4 regions of the Streptomyces sp. NPDC088706 genome follow, and region 2 is predicted to be linked to each of the others. Evidence: riboswitches for the same ligand, from Rfam matches in the RefSeq annotation. Region 2 holds a riboswitch; each other region holds the start of a gene.
The links. Region 2 has a riboswitch for cyclic di-AMP ahead of ACIQAK_RS15075 (NlpC/P60 family protein). Riboswitches for the same ligand answer to the same signal wherever they lie in the genome.
Positions count from the first base shown of each region.

Region 1: linked by a shared signal. The riboswitch ahead of ACIQAK_RS25060 (transglycosylase family protein) and the one ahead of ACIQAK_RS15075 (NlpC/P60 family protein) in region 2 are both predicted to bind cyclic di-AMP.
Region 3: linked by a shared signal. The riboswitch ahead of ACIQAK_RS18885 (transglycosylase SLT domain-containing protein) and the one ahead of ACIQAK_RS15075 (NlpC/P60 family protein) in region 2 are both predicted to bind cyclic di-AMP.
Region 4: linked by a shared signal. The riboswitch ahead of ACIQAK_RS20150 (C40 family peptidase) and the one ahead of ACIQAK_RS15075 (NlpC/P60 family protein) in region 2 are both predicted to bind cyclic di-AMP.

Region 1 is NZ_JBIVLW010000013.1:88,979-92,147, reverse strand. Features, by position in the region: gene eno (phosphopyruvate hydratase) at 1-344, opposite strand, end outside; gene ACIQAK_RS25060 (transglycosylase family protein) at 685-1,401, opposite strand; cyclic di-AMP (ydaO/yuaA leader) riboswitch at 1,407-1,589, opposite strand; gene ACIQAK_RS25055 (transglycosylase family protein) at 1,880-2,920, opposite strand; gene ACIQAK_RS25050 (cytochrome P450) at 3,134-3,169, opposite strand, start outside.
Region 2 is NZ_JBIVLW010000004.1:414,769-417,937, reverse strand. Features, by position in the region: gene pcrA (DNA helicase PcrA) at 1-1,234, opposite strand, end outside; cyclic di-AMP (ydaO/yuaA leader) riboswitch at 1,504-1,670, shown strand; gene ACIQAK_RS15075 (NlpC/P60 family protein) at 1,669-2,883, shown strand.
Region 3 is NZ_JBIVLW010000007.1:140,206-143,374, forward strand. Features, by position in the region: gene ACIQAK_RS18880 (FAD-dependent oxidoreductase) at 1-403, opposite strand, end outside; cyclic di-AMP (ydaO/yuaA leader) riboswitch at 855-1,039, shown strand; gene ACIQAK_RS18885 (transglycosylase SLT domain-containing protein) at 1,045-1,884, shown strand; gene ACIQAK_RS18890 (GMC oxidoreductase) at 2,032-3,169, shown strand, end outside.
Region 4 is NZ_JBIVLW010000008.1:105,154-108,322, forward strand. Features, by position in the region: gene ACIQAK_RS20140 (LysR family transcriptional regulator) at 1-426, opposite strand, end outside; gene ACIQAK_RS20145 (LysE family translocator) at 500-1,141, shown strand; gene ACIQAK_RS20150 (C40 family peptidase) at 1,196-1,666, opposite strand; cyclic di-AMP (ydaO/yuaA leader) riboswitch at 1,670-1,856, opposite strand; gene ACIQAK_RS20155 (hypothetical protein) at 2,210-2,515, opposite strand; partial or broken gene ACIQAK_RS20160 (ATP-dependent Clp protease proteolytic subunit) at 2,523-2,900, opposite strand; partial or broken gene ACIQAK_RS20165 (ABC transporter permease) at 2,962-3,169, opposite strand, start outside.

The sequences.
Region 1 (3,169 bases), on a different contig from region 2:
GAGACGCCGAGGATGGCGTTCGCGCCGAGCGAGGCCTTGTTCTCGGTGGCGTCCAGGTCGAACATCGCCTGGTCGATGAGGCGCTGCTCGGTGGCGTCGTACCCGACGAGCTCCGGGCCGATCTGCTCGATGACGGCGAGGACGGCCTTCTCGACGCCCTTGCCCTGGTAGCGGTTGGGGTCACCGTCGCGGAGCTCGATGGCCTCGAACGCACCGGTGGAGGCGCCGGACGGAACGGCAGCACGGCCCGTGCTGCCGTCGTCGAGGCCGACCTCGACCTCGACCGTGGGGTTGCCCCGGGAGTCGAGGATTTCCCTGGCTACGACGACGTCGATGGACGGCACGAGGCATCTCCTTCTGGGATATGACGCTGGTTGTGCAGGGTCACTGTGGCCTTGCGACACGAGCCTAACCGGCCCGGCCGCGTCAGTCGGCCGACCGCCCGTCCCCTGGGACGAAAAAGGACCCAAGGGCCCGCATCACGGGACGAATCTCCAGAAATCTACTGGGCGGTAACAAGCGTTGGTGACAAGAGGTGAACGCATCCGCGGGCCGGATCCGCGCGTTCCTCCGCCACGGACGGACCCCGGCCCGGCGCGCACGGGGGGAGAGCGCGCCGGGCCGGGGAGCCGTGCGAGGGAGGGTGCCGCCGGACCCCCTCCCGCCGGGGAGGAGAGCCGACTGTTACTTCAGGTGGAGCTGCTGACCCGGGAAGATCAGGTCCGCTTCCTTGACGATGTCGTCGTTGAGCTTGAAGAGCTTGCTCCAGCCGCCCTTGACGTCTTCCTTGTCAGCGATCTTGCTGAGGGTGTCGCCGGCCTTGACCTTGTACTCGCCGTCACCCTTCTTGACCTTCTCACCGGTCGGGGTGGTGACGGTCTTCTTGGAGCTCTCGGCCTTGGGGACGGCCGGGGCGGTGCGCTGCTCGCTGCGCGTGGTGGGCTGCTCGGCCTTGCGCTCGGGCTGCGCCTGCTCGGGCTTGCTCGCGGACGAGCCGGAGCCGGTGTTCACGCCCGGGTCCACACCGTCGTTGGTGAGGCCGCCTGCGCCGGCGCAGGCCCAGGCACCCGGGCCCTGCATGTCGAGGAGCTTCTCGGCGGTGGCGATCTGCTGGTCCTTGGAGGCCAGATCGGCGCGGGAGGCGTACTGCGTACCGCCGGCGGCGGCCCAGCTCGACTGCGAGAACTGCAGTCCGCCGTAGTAGCCGTTGCCGGTGTTGATGGACCAGTTGCCGCCGGACTCGCACCGGGCGACGGCGTCCCAGGTCTCGACGGAGGCGGCGGAGGCGTTGGTCGCGCCCATCAGCGGGACGGCGACGGCGGCACCGGCGACGCCGGCCAGGGTGGCGAGACGGACGGTCTTCGAGGGGCGGCGGTGCTTGCCCTTGCTGTTCAGCAGCATGGAACGGATCTCCTCACCGACGCCTACGAGGTGAGCTGTCGGGTTCGGGCTGATGAGTTGCCCGGTCGCACGACCTTGCGCGCGACTTCACCCCAAGCCGTTCCCGTACGCCCCCGTCCTTCGACGAGGCCGTCCGGACCCGGCGGCCTACCTGGGTCCCCCGCTCCTGCCTACGGCGCTTCACGCGTCTGTTCCCTTCGACCGACGGCAGGATTCGGCGTGACGGTCGACGGGGCCCGCGGTGCGAGCGGTTCCGACCGTAAACACAGGCAACCCCGACATTCAAAGATGGACATACTAGTCCAATCGGCGCTTACTTGCTCACCCTGACGGATCGTTTCCGCAGGTCGGAGGGGTTCTGCGGCGAGCTGGCGGGCGCAACACGCCAGTTGCAGCAAAGAGACCCATGTCTCACTTACGCATAAGTGGGCATAGGCCTCTGAACTACCCGCGATTTTGCGGCTTTTTCCCGAATTCGTCAGTTGGCTGCGGACTCCTCGGCGCCTTCCGCGACGCTCTTCCCGGCGCTCTGCTCCAGCCCCAGTTCCAGGCTCTGTCCGGGCAGGATCAGGTCCGGGTCGGAGCCCAGGAGGTCCTTGTTGGCCTCGTACAGACCGGTCCAGCCCTGGGGAAGTTTCTGTGCGTCAGCAATCGCCCAGAGGTTGTCCCCGGGCTGCACGGTGTAGCCGTCCTCGGCGACCGCGTCGCCGTCCCGCGCGTCACCCTCGCCCCGCGAGGCGTGCCGGCCGGACTCACGGGGACCGCCCTCCCGCCCCGACGCGCCGGGCTCCTCGGGGGCCGCGGCGCCCCGGTGCTTGCCGCCGGTGCGGTCGGCGTCCCGCGAGGGGTCGGGGGCGGAGGCGGGGGGCTGCGAGGCGTCAAAGGACCCGGGGGCTCCGGTCCTTCCGGCGGACGGAGGTGCGGAGGTCCCGCCCGAGGGGTCGGGCGTGTCGCTGCCGCCCTCCCTCTCACCTCTGGCGGCCTTGTCGCCCTCGCCGGTCCTCCTGGCCTTGTCCACGGAGTCCGTGTTGCCGGAACTTCCGGCTTCCGGCTTTTCGTCCGCTTCGTCCGCCGGGGCGGTCGCCGGGTCCTGGGTGGGATCGGCGGAGGGCACGGTGCCGGGGTCGACACCGGGCAGGCTGCCGTCCACCGCGAGGCCGGAGATCACCGCGCAGCTCGGCCACGCCTGCGGTCCCTTGTCGTCCAGGACCTTCTCCGCGACGGAGATCTGCTGCGAGCGGCTGGCCAGGTCGGCCCGCTCCGCGAAGGCGGTGCCGCCGTACGCCGACCAGGTCTCCTGCGAGAACTGGAGCCCGCCGTAGTAGCCGTTGCCGAGGTCGGCACTCCACATGCCGCCGCTCTCGCACTCCGCGACCCGGTCCCAGGTGGTGGCGTCGGCTGCGTGTGCGCCTGCCGCGCCGAGGAGCGGCATGGCGATGGCCGATCCGGTCACGCCTGCGGCGACGACGATGGCGGGTGCCTGACGAGGGCGGCGGTGTCTGCCGTTCGCGGAGCCCATGGGATATGCCTTCCGTGCGACTGACAAGCAGGAACTGAGGAGCGTGAAGCCGTTGAGCACAGGAAGCTGCCGCGCGCGGCACTGCCGCGCACCGGGAGCTGTGGCGCAAGTGACGTGTGGGCAACCGGTGAACGGCGGCCGACGCGTCGAACCGTGAACCTAGCGGGACTCGAACGTATGTCACAAGTCGATGCAGCGGAGATCACGTGAAAGTCACAGAGGTGACAGCGTGTCACCTTGTTCGAGACG
Region 2 (3,169 bases):
CGCCCTTGTCCGTCAGCCGGTCGATCTCCTCGGCGACGAACTGCGCCTCGTCGTGCTCGGTGTCGGCGACGTAACCGGTGATGCGGGCGCCACTGCCGGCGTTGGTCCACAGGTTCTTGGGGCGGCGGCTCTCGTTGCGCTCGATGACCGCGTTGGCGGCGGAGAGGATCGTCTGCGTGGAGCGGTAGTTCTGCTCCAGCAGGATCGTCGTCGCGCTCGGGTAGTCCTCCTCGAACTGGAGGATGTTGCGGATGGTCGCGCCCCGGAAGGCGTAGATCGACTGGTCCGCGTCGCCCACCACGCACAGCTCGGCGGGGGCGTCGGCCTCCCCGGCCGGGCCGACCAGCTCGCGTACCAGCGTGTACTGGGCGTGGTTGGTGTCCTGGTACTCGTCGACCAGGACGTGGCGGAAGCGGCGCCGGTAGTGCTCGGCGACGTCCGGGAAGGCCTGGAGGAGGTGGACCGTCGTCATGATGATGTCGTCGAAGTCCAGCGCGTTGGCCTCGCGCAGGCGGGCCTGGTAGAGCGCGTACGCCTGGGCCAGGGTCTTCTCGAAACCATCGGCCGCCTGTCCGGCGAAGGTCTCCTCGTCGATGAGCTCGTTCTTGAGGTTGGAGACCTTGGCGGTGAAGGACTTCGGCGGGTAGCGCTTGGGGTCCAGGTCGAGATCGCGGCAGACCAGGGCCATCAGGCGCTTGGAGTCGGCGGCGTCGTAGATCGAGAACGACGAGGTGAAGCCGAGCTTCTTCGACTCGCGGCGCAGGATGCGGACGCACGCGCTGTGGAAGGTCATGACCCACATGGCGTTGGCGCGCGGGCCCACCAGCTGCTCGACGCGCTCCTTCATCTCGCCCGCGGCCTTGTTGGTGAAGGTGATCGCCAGGATCTGCCCCGGGTGCGTCCCGCGCTCGGCCAGCAGGTGCGCGATGCGGTGGGTCAGCACCCGGGTCTTGCCGGAGCCGGCCCCGGCGACGATGAGCAGCGGGGACCCGGCGTGCACGACGGCGGCGCGCTGCTCGGTGTTCAGCCCATCGAGCAGCGCCGCGGCGTCGATGACCGGGCGCGGGTGGCCGTCCCGGTAGTACCCGTCCCGGGGCGGCGGGGGCGCGTCGAAGACGCCCTCGAAGAGTCCCTCCGGCACCGCTTCGGGTGCGTGGTCCTCGGGGGGCGGCGGCGGGCCGTCCTCCGCGGACTGGAGGCCGGTCAGGAAGTTGTCGTCAAAGAGGCTGCTCATCGCCATCCGAGTCTAGAGGGCCGCACCGACAACCTTCCGTCGAAGCCGGGAAGCGGCCACCGGCACCAGCGCGCCACCCGCACGCAAGGAGAGCGGACGTCCACGTTCCGTGAAGGAGTGCCCGGTCGGAGGGGGTGCGGGACCGCGGACCCGGAAAGGTCACGAAAATGTATCGGGCATATCGCTCCACCTCCTTCCCAGCGGTGCCACGGGTTGGCTAGCGTGCTCGGTCAGGTGATCCGTACCTCCCAGAGACGAACCGCGTCTCACGGTCACCTCTGCCGAATCCGCGCTGCCCTCCCAGCAGTTCGGAACCGGGGACCCACACGCAGAACCGGGGTGAATCGGTCCGTACCCTCGCATCCGGACCGTAGGACAGCCTTCCGTTCCGTCCGAACCCGACAGCTAACCCGGTAGGCGGTCCACGGAAGGAGATGCCGGTCTTGGCATCGCATCGCAAGCCGCGCGCGAAGGTGCGCACCACCACCCCCGCCGTCGGGTTCACGACGGCCGCGCTGGCCTCCGTGACGCTTCTCTCCACGCAGAGCGCGACGGCGGCCCCCGCCGAGCCGAAACCGGCCATCGAGGACGTCCGGAAGAAGGTCGACGAGCTCTACCGGCAGGCGGGCAGCGCGACCCAGCAGTACAACCGCGCCAAGGCCGCCTCCACGGCCCAGCGCACCAAGGTCGACACGCTGCTCTCCGACGTGGCGAAGCGGACCGAGAGGATCAACGAGGCGCGCAGGGAGCTGGGGGCCTACGCGGCCGCGCAGTACCGCACCGGTGGCATCGCACCCACCGCGACCTTCTTCCTGGCGGACGACCCGCAGTCCTACTTCGACCAGAACCAGCTGATGAGCCGGGCGACCGAACGGCAGCAGAAGGCCGTCGACGACTTCCGTACGCAGCAGGCCGCGGTGTCGAGGAAGCGCGCGGAGGCCGTGAAGAGCCTGGAGACGCTCACCGAGACCCAGACCGCGCTCCGCACCGGCAAGCGGAACGTGCAGACCAAGCTGACCGAGGCCCGGTCCCTGCTGTCGAAGCTGACCGCCGAGGAGAAGGCGCGGCTGGCGGAGCTGGAGCGCAAGAAGGAGGCCGAGGCCAAGGAGAAGGCGGAGCGGCTGGCCCGCCGCCAGGCCGCCGAGGCCAAGGAGCGGGAGAAGGCCGAGAAGAAGGCGCGCGAGGAGGCCGCGAAGGAGTCCGGCGGGGACAACGGCTCCGGCTCCGGCAGCGGTACGGGGACGAGCCCGGGCTCCGGTACGGGTACGGGTACCGGGACCGGGGCGGGCAGCGGCTACGCCGCCAAGGCCGAGAAGGTGCTGGCCTTCGCCCGCGCCCAGATCGGGAAGCCGTACGTGTGGGGGGCCTCGGGCCCGTCCTCGTACGACTGCTCGGGGCTGACGCAGGCGGCGTGGCGGGAGGCGGGCGTGACACTGCCCCGGACCACCTGGGACCAGGTGAAATTCGGCACCCGGGTCGCCACCGCCGACCTGCGCCCCGGTGACCTGGTCTTCTTCTACGACGACATCAGCCACGTCGGCATCTACAAGGGCGACGGGATGATGATCCACGCCCCGAAGCCGGGGGCGAACGTCCGCGAGGAGTCGATCTACTCCATGCCGGTCTACGGCAGCGTGCGCCCGGCGTAGTGCCGGGCGCGGGGTGGTCGCCTCAGGGCGGCCGCCCCGGAGCCCAGCCATGGCCGGAGGATCGCCAGGCAGTGGGGCAAGCCTTCGCCGGGGCGTTCGCCGGAACTGGGCGTCGTCCGCCCGAACCTGCCGGAATGATCAGTTCCGGCCTCGCATCTCCGGTCATCCGGCGGCGCCCGGACGTCACATCCGGGCAATAGTTGTCATGGCGAACCTTTTCCGTGCGCCCGGATTAGCGTCCCTGGCGGACCCGTCGGTATCCCCCGGCGGGCAGCCGACAGGAAGG
Region 3 (3,169 bases), on a different contig from region 2:
GGCCGTCGTACCAGGAGACGAACTCGGCCGCGCCGTAGGAGCCGTCCAGCTCGATGCCGGAGATGTCGAGCGCCCGGTCGGCCTCGGCACCGGTGGAGAAGATCACCGCGTCGTAGAAGGACCGCAGGTCGTCCAGGCCGATGTCGTGCGGGTAGCTGACGTTGCCGAAGAGGCGGATCTGCGGCTTGTCCAGCACCTGGTGCAGCGCCTTGACGATGCCCTTGATCCGGGGGTGGTCGGGGGCCACGCCGTAGCGGATCAGACCGAAGGGCGCGGGCATGCGCTCGAACAGGTCGATCGAGACCCCCGGGTCCTGGCAGACCTCGGATTTGAGCAGCGCGTCCGCAGCGTAGATACCGGCAGGGCCGGCTCCGACAATGGCGACGCGGACGGGGCGTGTCATGGCGTGGTGATCCTTAAGGCGGGCGAACGCGGGCAGGTACAGCGTACGTCGAGGTAAGGGTGGGCTTACCAAGTCTCCACCCCACACCGTAAGCCCTGGCCGCGCGAGGCCACCGACCCGGCCTACATGGCCGCCCGATAAGTCCGTTTCGGCTGGTAGGTATGGGTGATTTTAGCCTTTTGGACCTCTATTTCATAAAAGGGCTATTAGGGCTCTTAGGTAATTTTGACCGCCTCTGTTTCAGCCACCCCCGTGCGGCGTGGCGAGCGTCACGTCCGGGGGCGCGGACGAGGATGAGGCGGGTTCGGTTCCCTTCTGGGCCAAGAAAGTTGACTCCGTGACGGAACGGGCGCGGCCGGGAATTCTTTCATTGGATCTTGCGGGGAAAGATGATCCGGAATTCGGGGCTTGTTCTTTCCGATGTTTTTCGCCTACGGTCACGGTCAATCCGGATGGAACGCCTAATCCTGCCGCCGTCCGGGAATCCGAAACCCACTCACGTACGGCAGGAGCGGGGGACCCAGGTAAGCCGCCGATCCGGTTCCGGAACGGCTAGGGGTGAAGTCGCACGACCATGCGGCCAGACATCTCCCGTCTGAACCCGACAGCTCACCTCGTAGGCGCCGGAGAGGAAATCCCCCATGCCCGCACAGGGTAAGCACCGCCGTCCCAAGTCCGTCTCGCTGAGCCGTGGCATCGCCGCCGTGACCACGGGTGGAGCCGTTCTGGCCCTCCCGGCGCTCGGCGCCACCACCGCCTCCGCGGCCCCCGCGCACTCCGTCGCCGCCGAAAAGGCGGTGGCTCCCGTCTCCGTGACCGCCCAGGCGAATTCCGTGACGAAGGCCGCGCCCGCCAAGCATTCCGTGGTGGCCGGTGAGACGCTTTCCAAGATCGCCCGCGAGTATTCCGTCAGCGGCGGCTGGAAGAAGCTGTACGAAGGCAACCGGAAGGCCATCGGGGAGAACCCGAACCTTATTCACCCGGGTATCACCCTGACCATCGGCGCCAAGGCTGCCGCCCCGTCAGACGCCAAGGCCGACAAGGCTTCCAAGGCCGCCGTCCCCGCCGCGGACCGCACCGCGACGGCGGAGCGCGCCGACCGTTCCGAGCGCACCGCAGCCGCCCCCGTGGCCAAGGCCGCCGCCGCTCCCGCCACGTACACGAACGACCTCGACGGCTGGATCAAGGAGTCCCTGGCGATCATGGCCGAGCGGGGCATCCCCGGCACCTACGAGGGCATCCACCGCAACATCATCCGCGAGTCCTCCGGCAACCCGAACGCCATCAACAACTGGGACTCCAACGCGGTGAAGGGCACCCCGTCCAAGGGGCTGCTCCAGGTCATCGACCCGACCTTCCAGGCGTACCACGTGCCCGGCACCTCGACCGACAGCTACGACCCGGTCGCCAACATCACCGCCGCGTGCAACTACGCCGCGGACCGGTACGGCTCGATCGACAACGTCTTCGGCGCCTACTGATTCCTCCGCGCCCACGCCTGAGGGGCCCCGGACCGCATGGTCCGGGGCCCCTCAGGCGTACCGGGAAGTTACCCCTAAGTTTCTAGTGACTTACCACACGATCAACAGTAGAACCTGTTGCACTCCGTCGAGAGTGAGGTACGTCACATGAACGACACCAAACTGCACGAAGGCGCACCCAGAGGCGTCTCCCGTCGAAGTTTCATCGCAGGAACAGGTTCTCTTCTCGGTGCCGCAGCGCTCGCCGGGCCCGCCACACCGGTCTGGGCCACGGCCCGGGGGGCAGCGAGCCCGATCGGCTCCGGCGCCCATGTGCCGGTGCTGATCATCGGCACCGGATACGGCGGCTCCGTCGCCGCCCTCCGGCTCGCCCAGGCCGGCACGGACGTGCACATGGTCGAGATGGGCATGGCCTGGGACACCCCCGGCGCGGACGGCAAGATCTTCGCCAACACCACCAGGCCGGACGACCGCTCCTTCTGGCTCCGCACCAGGACGAAGCAGCCGCTCAGCAACTTCCTCGGCTTCCCGATCGACAGACACGTCAACCGCTACACCGGGATACTGGACGCCGAGGAGTTCGCCGGCATCACCGTCTACCAGGGGCGCGGGGTCGGCGGCGGCTCGCTGGTCAACGGCGGCATGGCCGTCACGCCCCGCCGGGAGAACTTCGCCGCCATCCTCCCGTCGGTCGACGCCGCTGAGATGTACAGCACGTTCTACCCGCGCGCCAACGCGGGCCTCGGGGTCACCACCATCGACCCCGCGTGGTTCGACACCGTCGACTGCTACCAGTACGCCCGGGTCGGCCGGAAGCACGCGCAGCGCTCCGGCTTCCCGTTCCTCTTCGTACCCGCCGTGTACGACTGGGACTACATGAAGCAGGAGGCGGCCGGGACCGTCCCCAGGTCCGCGCTGGACGCCGAGATCCTCTACGGCAACAACTACGGCAAGAAGTCGCTCCAGAAGACCTACATCGACCGGATCAGGGCCACCGGCCGGGTCACCATCACCCCGCTGCACAAGGTCACCTCCGTCTCGCCGGCGTCCGGCGGCGGTTACACGGTCCTCATCGACCAGCTGGACACCACCGGCCGGACCACCGCCACCAAGTCCGTCACGGCGGACAGGGTCTTCTTCGCGGCGGGCAGCGTCGGCACCAGCAAGCTGCTGACCGCCCTCAAGGCGACCGGAGCGCTGCCCCGCCTCAACGCCGAGACCGGCAAGGGCTGGGGTGACAACGGCAACGTCATGTGCGGCCGGGCCAACCACCTCTGGGACCCGA
Region 4 (3,169 bases), on a different contig from region 2:
CACCTCGCCCGCGGTGACCGCGGCGATCCCGCCCGGCGGCTCGTACTCCGTGACGGCCAGCTCCACGTCCGGGTGGGCCCGCCGGAACGCGCTCAGGACCGGTGGCAGCAGATGGACCCCGGCCGTCGTGAACGTCCCCACCCGCAGTCGGCCGCCGGACAGCCCGGCGAGCTGCGCCAGCTCGTGCCGCGCCTGGTCCAGTTCGTCCAGCACCCGCCGGGCCCGCCCCGCCAGCAGCTCACCGGCCGCCGTCAGCCGCGCCCCGCGATGGTGGCGCACCAGCAGCGCCGCCCCGGCCTCGCGCTCCAGCTTGGCCAGCTGCTGGGAGAGCGCGGGCGCGGTGTACCCCAGGTGGGCGGCGGCCCGTGTGATCGATCCGGTCTCGGCGACCGCCACCAGTGCGGCGAGCCGCGTCGGGTCGTACATGAAGCGTTCCTTTAGGCAGACCCAGAAGATTGCAAGTACACGCTGAAGGCTCCGCCGGTCCAGGCTGGACCCCATGGACGCACAACTGATCGCCTTCACCGGGATCGCCGCCGGTATGGTCGCGCTGCCCGGCGCCGACTTCACCGTCGTCGTACGCAACGCCCTGGCCTCCCGCAGCGCCGGTCTGGCCAGCGCGCTCGGGGTCGCCGGAGGACTGCTCGTGCACACCGCGCTCGCCGTGGCGGGGCTCGCCGCGGTACTGGTGACGGTGCCCGTGCTCTTCCGCACCGTCCAACTGCTCGGCGGCGCGTACGTGCTGTACCTCGGGATCAGCGCGCTGTACGCGCTCCGGCGCAGGGTCCCGGAGCCGGGCCGTGCGCCGGACCGGGTACGGCCGGAGGCGCCCGGGGAGTTCGGGCGCGCGCTCCGGCAGGGGTTCCTGACCAACGCGCTCAACCCGAAGGCCCCGGTCCTCTTCCTCAGCCTGCTGCCGCAGTTCGTCCCGGCCGGGCAGCCGCCGCTGCCCAGGACGCTGCTGCTCGCCGCCCTCGTGGTGGCGCTCGCCCTGATCTGGTTCCCGGCCGTCGCCCTGCTCGTGGACCGGCTGGGGCGATGGCTGCGCCGGCCGCGTACCGCGCGGGCGATCGAGGGCGGCAGCGGCGTGGCGCTCACCGGACTCGGGCTGGTGCTGGTGACCGGGCCCCTCCTGCGCTGAGACGCGCCGAGGGGGCCCGTACCGTCCGCGCGGGAGGAGCGTCCGGTCGGCGGGTCAGCGGACCCGTCCGTACCAGACGCTCTTGGACCAGATCTTCGCCTTGCGCACCACGTCCCCGGATTTGGGGGAGTGCCAGATCTTCCCGCCCCCGGCGTAGATGCCCACGTGGTAGACGCTGCGCCCGGAATGGAAGAAGACGAGGTCACCGCGTTTGCGCTGCGACTTGGAGATATGGCGGGTCTTGTTGTACTGCTGCTGTGCGGTGCGGGGAAGCTTCTTCCCGACCTTCTTGAACGAGTAGAGAGTCAGCCCCGAACAGTCGAACCGACTGGGGCCGGCGGCCCCGTACTTGTAGGGAGCCCCCTTCTTCGACGCGGCGACCTTGAGCGCCTTCGTCGAATGGGTGGCGGCCTCGGCATCGTTGACCAGGCCGGGCGCCAGCATGGCGGACGTCACGGCAAAGGTGAGTACCGAGGCCGTGCCGACCCGGGTGAACAGAGACGGGACATGAACCTGCGCAGACATGCGCAACCCTTCGTCAGCCGCCTGTGAAGGATGACCTGTCGGGTTCGGGCTGGCGAAGTTGCCCGGCCGCGTGACGCGGCTTCACCCCGAGGGCTTCCCGGTCTCCCGGTCGGCCCGTTGTGCTCGGGTCCTCCACTCCTGCCGATCCACTCCTGTCGACCAGTCATCCGGGAGGCGGCAGGACTCGGCGTCCACCCGGACCGCCCCGCCGCGGCGGCGGGGGCTTGTCGTCCCAGGGATCTTGACTCACGAAGTGCCGGATTTCCGAGTCGAAACAGTGATTTGTGAGTCTACTCACCACTGATCCGTTCGGGTGGAGAGGGCGGATTCGCGCCCGCCGACGGGCCGGGCGCACGCCCTTGTACCAGCGACGAAAGGACGCATTTCGAGTACGCATCGCGCGCCGAACGCAAGTTGAACCATCGCTCACACGGGTGATCGCCTACGCCGAACGAGCGAGGAAAATCGATGGCGGGACCGGGCGTGTCGTGTGGCGCGGTGACCGGTTCGCTCCCGTATCGCGCTCCCGGCGCGCGGAGCGGGTCAGTTCGGCGTCGGTGGCATGGCGACCCGGCCCGCCCGCCGCTCGCCGTCCAGCACCCGCAGGGCACGCGCCAGCGTCGCCGCGTGGATCTGCCGCTCGCCCCGCTCGTGCATCAGGGCCAGCGCGTCGCGCAGCGCCGCCGCCCGGGAGGCCAGGGCCTGCGCGGCCCGCAGGGCGCTGTAGGTGTCGCTGCCGCGTGCCGGGTTGATGCGGCCCACCTGGTCCAGGACCGCCAGGTAGCAGTCGATGAACTCACCCTCGGCGCGGGTCAGTGCGGGCAGGGGCGGGAACTCCGTCGGTTCCATGGGCTGTTCACCTCGCGTCGTGCGGCGGCTGGGAGAGCTTGCGGTCCACGACGCGGTCCACCAGCCCGTGGCCGCGAGCGGCTGCCGCGTCGAGGACGGTGTCGCGCTCGATGTCGGCGGCGACCCGCTCGGCGGTCCGGTCCGTGTGCCGGACCGGCATATCCGTGAACAGCTCGCGGGTGCGGCCCAGTTCGCGTGCGTGGATCTCCAGGTCGGACGGCTGACCCCGTACCGGCTCGGCCGGCGCGGGTTGCTGAATGACTACCCGCGCGCCGGGCAGGGCATGTCGCCGCCCCGGACAGAACGTCTCCACCTCGCACGTCGGATACCGCATCGTGTCGTGGACCGCAGCCATCGCCCCGAACGAGCCGCCGGGGCAGTGCAGGCCGAAGCGGCGCGTACGCCGCGTCAGAAACGTACTGAACGTACAGACCGTACTGAACGTACAGACCGTACTGAACGTACAGAGCAAGGAGAGGGGATTCTCGCTGAGAGCCGCCGTCGAAGAACGCGACCGAGCGCAGAAGTGATCCGCCCGCGCCCGGCGGCAGCCACTGGCCGATCGCGCCGACCGGCTCGGGCAGCAGCCGGGGGGCGCTGGTGACCCCGGAGAAGGAGTTGCCCAGCAGGATCATCAGCAGCGCGCCGAGGCCG